Alkalilimnicola ehrlichii MLHE-1: one gene and its partner. The protein of the gene in region 1 interacts with the protein of each later gene in a pairwise test. Links are inferred from orthologs where the notes say so. Each region holds a gene or a part of one and is shown on either strand. Other genes may lie near its edges. The genes, in order: rlmKL and typA.

Evidence for each region.
Region 2: the proteins of rlmKL (region 1) and typA interact in binary tests that used the Escherichia coli proteins (3 or more experiments, as listed by UniProt). The link is inferred for Alkalilimnicola ehrlichii MLHE-1 from one-to-one orthologs.

What each region holds. Positions count from the first base shown.
Region 1 is NC_008340.1:2,219,895-2,223,203, forward strand. What follows is about bases 30-3,024. They hold rlmKL (bifunctional 23S rRNA (guanine(2069)-N(7))-methyltransferase RlmK/23S rRNA (guanine(2445)-N(2))-methyltransferase RlmL), read right to left. Parts: upstream 2,599-3,024; coding sequence 460-2,598; downstream 30-459. Other genes in these bases: MLG_RS09925 (DUF2058 domain-containing protein), read right to left, coding at 2,606-3,024. In the rest of the region: more of MLG_RS09925, read right to left, coding at 3,025-3,160. UniProt on the Escherichia coli protein: Specifically methylates the guanine in position 2445 (m2G2445) and the guanine in position 2069 (m7G2069) of 23S rRNA. Methylation occurs before assembly of 23S rRNA into 50S subunits.
Region 2 is NC_008340.1:1,064,207-1,067,456, reverse strand. Bases 35-2,970 are described here. They hold typA (translational GTPase TypA), read left to right. Parts: upstream 35-566; coding sequence 567-2,375; downstream 2,376-2,970. Other genes in these bases: MLG_RS04840 (DUF1244 domain-containing protein), read left to right, coding at 2,936-2,970; ttcA (tRNA 2-thiocytidine(32) synthetase TtcA), read right to left, coding at 35-382. Outside these bases: more of ttcA, read right to left, coding at 1-34; more of MLG_RS04840, read left to right, coding at 2,971-3,241. UniProt on the Escherichia coli protein: A 50S ribosomal subunit assembly protein with GTPase and nucleotide-independent chaperone activity, required for 50S subunit assembly at low temperatures, may also play a role in translation.

The DNA of each region.
Region 1 (3,309 bases):
CCGAAGGCCCGTGGCGATCCAGAGCGGTAGACTGCCACGTCGCTTCGCTCCTCGCAGTGACGGCGGGGGAAGCCCCGTCATCGCGAGGAGCGAAGCGACGCGGCTATCCACACCCCGCCATGGACTGCCACGCCCCTGCGGGGCTCCCAGTGACGGTGGGGGAAGCCCCCGTCATCGCGAGGAGCGCAGCGACGCGGCGATCCACACCCCGCCTGGACTGCCACGCCCCTGCGGGGCTCCCAGTGACGGTGGGGGAAGCCCCCGTCATCGCGAGGAGCGAAGCGACGCGGCGATCCACACCCCGCCATGGACTGCCACGCCCCTGCGGGGCTCCCAGTGACGGCGGGGGAAGCCCCCGTCATCGCGAGGAGCGCAGCGACGCGGCGATCCAGGTGGCGCGTGGACTGTCAGGTCGCTTGCCGCCTCGCTGTGCCGACCGGACACCCAATGGCGTTCAGCTCACCGATGCCGGAGTTCCCAGCAATAATGCACGTGGGGATTACGGGCGTAATCTGGGGGGATCGTCTCCCGGGTGATCTCCCGGCAGGCGTAGTCGGACGCCACCGCCTCATCCAGGGAAAACCCCCGCCGGTTACAGGAAAAGACCAACAACCCATCCGGGGCCAGCAACTGCATGGCCTGGCGGATCAGCCGGGGGTGATCGCGCTGCACGTCGAAGCTCTCGCACATGCGCTTGGAGTTGGAAAAGGTCGGCGGGTCCATGAAGATCAGGTCGTAACGCCCGGGCCGGCTTTCCGCCTGCCCGGCCAGCCAGGCCAGGCAGTCCGCCCGCTCCAGCCGATGGCGCGCTCCCGGCTCGATGCCGTTAAGCAGGAGATTATCCCGCGCCCAACCCAGGTAGGTGGCCGACAGGTCCACGGTGATGGTCTCTCTGGCACCGCCTAACGCCGCATGCACCGTCGCCGTTCCGGTATAGGCGAACAGATTGAGGAACCGCCGCCCCCTGGCCTGCTCCCCGAGTCGCAGCCGGGTGATGCGATGATCCAGGAACAGACCGGTATCGAGATAATCGCTCAGGTTGATGTAGAACCGGGCCGGGCCCTCCTGCACCACCCACCGCTCGCCGGTCTGGTCCACCGGGCGGTACTGGTCCGCCCCCTTCTGCCGGCGGCGCACCTTAAGGTGAACCCGCTCCGGCCCCACCTCCAGGTGCGCCGCGATCACCTCCAGCGCCTCACGCAGCCGCCGCCGGGCGCTGCGTGGGTCGACGCTGCGCGGGGCCTGATACTCCTGGACATGGGCATGGCGCCCCGATTCCGTTTCGTAGACATCCACCGCCAGCGCATACTCCGGCAGATCACCGTCGTACAACCGGTAGGCCTTAACGCCCTCGCGTCGCAACCAGCGCCGGAGGTGGCGGTGATTCTTCTGCAGCCGGTTGTCCAGGGCCGTGGCCCCCTGACTCCGCCGGTCCGCGCCCTGCTCACGCAGGGCGAAGACGGCCAGTTGGGTCTCCAGGGCACCGTTATACAAGGCGTGCCGGCGGGCGATGGAAAGCCCCAGGTAATCGAGCAGCTCCGGCGCACCGCTAAAGACGGCACCCTGCCAGCCACCGAAGGCCCCTCGCAGGCGGGCCCCCAGGCTGGCGTAGAGGGTGACCAGTGCCTGGCGCTGGCCCAACCGCTCCCCATATGGAGGATTGACCACCACCAGACCCGGCCGCTCCCCGACCGGTTCCGCCGCCTCCAGCGACCGGCGCTCGAAGTGGACGCGGTCTCGCAGCCCCGCCCGCTCGCGATTGTCCAACGCCGCGCGGATCGCCTGCGGGTCCTGATCGTAGCCCACCAGCGCCAGCCGTCGCCGGCCCCCGGCGGCGGCGCGCTCCTCGGCCTCGTCGCGCAGACGCTTCCAGTAGACCGGGACGTGCCCTGCCCAGCGGCTGAAGCCCCAGCGCTCGCGCCCCAGCCCCGGAGCACGGTCCAGCGCCATCAGGGCCCCCTCCAGCACCAGCGTCCCGGAGCCACACATGGGGTCGAGCAGACCACCGCCGTCCTCGGCAATGCGCGGCCACCCCGCCAGCCAGAGGAGTCCGGCGGCCAGGTTCTCTTTCAGGGGGGCACGGCCCCCGCCCTGGCGGTAACCACGCCGGTGTAGGCTCTCGCCGGAAAGGTCGATCCCCAGACGCAGCCGCCCGCCCGCCAGTACCGCATTGATGCGCAGATCCGGGGCGGCCGTGTCCACCGAGGGCCGGGGGTGGCCAACGGCCCGCATGCGATCCACCACCCCATCCTTCACCCGCTGCGCCCCGAACCGGGTATGGCGGATGGCGGCATTGCTGCCATGAAAATCCACCGCCAACGTGTCACCCGGCAACAGATGGTCCTCCCAGGGCAGGTCGCGAGCTGCTTGATAAAGGCCGTCGGCATCCTCCACCGGGACGGTGCTCAACCCGAGCAGGATCCGGCTGGCGAGTCGGGACCATAGGCAGGCCCGGAGCGCACTCTCCAGATCCCCCTCCCAGGCGACCCCGGCGCGCTGCGCCCGGGGCTGGGCGACCCCGAGCCGGGCCAACTCCTCGACCAGCGCCGGCTCCAGGCCCCGGGGGCAGGCCGCAAACAGGGAATGGTGTTCGTTCACCCGGTCATTACCACATCAGGTCGTCGGGAATGGGGTGCTCCTCGTAGGCGGGATCGGCGTCGCCGCCGCCGGGCTCATTGAGGAGGACCAACGCCTCGGGATGCTGCTCGCGGACCTTCTCCCCCGTCTCCCGGGGCACCAGGGCGTACTCCCGGTCCAGCGCCACCACCGCCAGACGGCCCTCGGCCAAGGAGCGGGCCTGGTGTTCGGTCACGAGGATCCGCTTGATCACCTTGCCGACCGCAAAGTGGAAGGGCACCTCGCCCCGGTTGTCGTCCACCCGGACCTTGCGGATCAACTGCTGGACGGCGGCACGCCCGGCCTTTGCCGCCTTGGCGGCCTCACGCCGGCGGTTCAGCTCGCGATCACGCGCGCGCTTCTCCGCCTGTGCCCGTTGCGCCTGGCGCTCCGCCTGGTCGGCGGTGGTGTCGGGTTTGGCCGCCTTGCCGCCTTTACGCCGGTTTTTTGAGCGACGCCGTTCGCGCAGTTCACGCTGTGCATCCTTGGCCTGCTCCTTGGATGCCAGGCCCGCCTTTAAAAGTTGATCCTGCAACGATTCCATGATGGTCGGCCCGAGCCATTATCCGCTTTGGGGAAACGGGTAGGCTAGCAGGCGCCGCCCGGGGCGCCAAGGACCGGCCATTACACTAAAACCCTGGTGGAAAACCCCGGTTCCATACATTACAGTTAAGCATGTGTCGTATACGACAC
Region 2 (3,250 bases), 1.2 Mb from region 1 along the record:
CCGCCGCCCCGTAGAGCAGCCCCCGGCGCAGCCGCGAGCAGAGCGAGCACTTGGTCTTGCCCTCGGGGATCACCCGCTCCACGGTGGAGTAGGTGTCCGCCTCCAGTATCCGGTAGGGCACGCCCAGCGATGCCAGGTACTCGGGCAGCACATGCTCCGGGAAGCCGGGCTGCTTCTGGTCCAGGTTCACCGCCACCAGCTCGAAGCGCACCGGCGCGCGCTTTTGCAGGCGCAGCAGCACGTCCAGCAGGGCGTAGGAGTCCTTGCCCCCGGACAGGCAGACCATGACCCGGTCGCCCTCCTCGATCATGCGGTAATCGCGGATGGCGTTGCCGGTCAGGTGGCTGAGACGCTTCTGCAGGGTTTTCAGGCCCATGCCCATGACGAGACCTCTTGGGTTCGGAGCGTGCCGGGTGGCAAGTGTTTGCGCGGAACCCATCATCAGAGCACCGCCCAAAGCACCGCAAACCCCGGATTCTATCAAAGACGGGGAATAAACCCTCGACACCAGCCCCCAACTCCCGGATGATAGCGCCCCCGTATCAGCAACGACCTGTCACGACTCCATGACCGAACGCCTGCGCAACATCGCCATCATCGCCCACGTCGACCACGGCAAGACCACCCTCGTCGACAAACTCCTGCAACAATCCGGCACCCTGGAAACCCGCGGTGAGGCCGTCGAGCGGGTCATGGATTCGAACGACCTGGAGAAGGAACGCGGCATCACCATCCTCTCCAAGAACACCGCCATCCAGTGGAACGACTGGCGCATCAACATCGTCGACACCCCCGGCCACGCCGATTTCGGCGGCGAAGTGGAGCGGGTGCTCTCCATGGTCGACTCGGTGCTGCTGCTGGTGGATGCCGTCGACGGCCCCATGCCGCAGACCCGGTTCGTCACCCAGAAGGCCCTGGCCCTGGGGCTGCGCCCCATCGTGGTGGTAAACAAGATCGACCGGCCCAGCGCCCGCCCCGACTGGGTGGTGGACCAGACCTTCGACCTGTTCGACCGGCTGGGCGCCAGCGACGAACAACTGGACTTCCCCATCGTCTTCGCCTCCGCGCTGCAGGGCTATGCCAGCGAGGACAGCGAGGCCCGGGGCGGCGACATGACCCCGCTGTTCGAGACCATTACCCGACATGTCCCGGCCCCCGAGGTGGACGCGGACGGCCCGTTCCAGATGCAGGTCAGCTCGCTGGACTACAACAGCTACGTGGGCGTGATCGGCATCGGCCGGATCACCCGCGGGCGGGTGCGCACCAACTCCCCGATCAGCATCATCGGCCGCGACGGTCGCAAGCGTAACGGCCGCATCCTGCAGGTGCTCGGCTTCCACGGCCTGGACCGGGTGGAGGTGCCCGAGGCCCGGGCCGGCGACATCATCGCCTTTACCGGCTGCGAGGGGCTCAACATCTCCGATACCCTCACCGACCCGGCCCACCCGGATGCGCTGCCCCCGCTCACCGTGGATGAGCCCACCGTGAGCATGACGTTTCAGGTCAACACCTCCCCCTTTGCCGGTCGCGACGGCAAGTACGTCACCTCGCGGCAGATCCGCGAGCGCCTGGAGCGGGAACTGATCCACAACGTGGCCCTGCGGGTGGAGCCCACCGACGACCCGGACCGCTTCCGCGTCTCCGGGCGCGGCGAGCTGCACCTGTCCGTGCTCATCGAGAACATGCGCCGCGAGGGCTACGAGCTGGGTGTCAGCCGCCCCGAGGTGATCGTGCGCGAGATCGACGGCGTTCAGCAGGAGCCCTGGGAGCAGCTGACCGTGGACGTGGAGGAGCAGCACCAGGGCGCGGTCATGGAGAAGCTGGGCGAGCGCGGCGGCGAGCTGCAGGACATGATCCCCGACGGCAGGGGCCGGGTACGGCTGGATTTCATCATCCCTGCCCGCGGGCTGATCGGCTTTCGCACCGAGTTCATGACGGCCACCTCCGGCACCGGCCTGATGTACCACGTCTTTGACCACTACGGCCCGGTGAAGCAGGGCGACTTTGGCAGCCGACACAATGGGGTGATGGTGAGCATGGCGAAAGGCAAGGCGCTGGCCTACGCCCTGTTCAACCTGCAGGAGCGGGGCAAGCTGTTCATCGGTCACGGGGCGGAGGTTTACGAGGGGATGATCGTGGGCATCCACGCCCGCGACAACGACCTGGTGGTCAACCCGCTCAAGGCCAAGCAGCTCACCAACGTTCGCGCCGCCGGCTCGGACGAGAACCTCATCCTGACCCCGGCCATCGACCTGACCCTGGAGCAGGCGCTGGAGTTCATCAACGACGATGAGCTGGTGGAGGTGACCCCGGAGGCCATCCGCCTGCGCAAGAAGCTGCTCAAGGAACACGAGCGCAAACGCGCCGCGCGCTGAACGGCAACGGGCGCCCTCCCCCGGCCTTTCCCACCGTCATTGCGAGCCCCGAAGGGGCGTGGCAATCCACACGCCGCATGGATCGCCGCGTCGCTTCGCTCCTCGCGATGACGGGGAGTAAGGGGCACACCTCTTGAAGAACTGGACTGTGCAGGGAGGAGCAGGCCGCCCCCACCGTCACTGCGAGCGGGCCCCACCCCCACCGTCACTGCGAGCGGGCCCCACCCCCACCGTCACTACGAGGAGGCGAAGCCGACGTGGCAGTCTACCGCCCTGGATCGCCACGGGCCTTCGGCCCTCGCGATGACGGGGAAAAGCCTTCGGCCCTCTTGAAGAACTTGACTGTGCCGGAAGCGGAAGGTCGCCCCCACCGTCACTGCGAGGAGGCGAAGCCGACGCGGCAGTCTACCGCCCTGGATCGCCACGGGCCTGCGGCCCTCGCGATGACGGGGGAAAGCCTTCGGCCCTCGCGATGACGGGGAGTAGGTTAGGAGTGGTAACATACCCCCCCGAGTATGCGAAAGCCCTGATAATCAACACAGCCTCCGGTAAGCAAGACTATGGACGACAAGACCCGCACTGAACTTGAGGCCGCGGCCTTCCGTGCCCTGGTGCAGCACCTGCGTGAGCGCACCGACGTACAGAACATCGAGCTGATGAACTTGGCCGGCTTTTGCCGCAACTGCCTCTCCAAGTGGTACTTGGCGGCGGCCGAGGAGCGGGGCGTGCCTATGGATTATGATCAGGCAAGAGAGATCGTCTACGGCATGCCCTACGATGAGTGGAAGGCACGCCACCAGCGCGAGGCCAGCACCGAGGAGCTGGCGGCGTTTGCCCAGACGGAGGCCGGACGACAGCAGGGCTGAGCCGGCGCC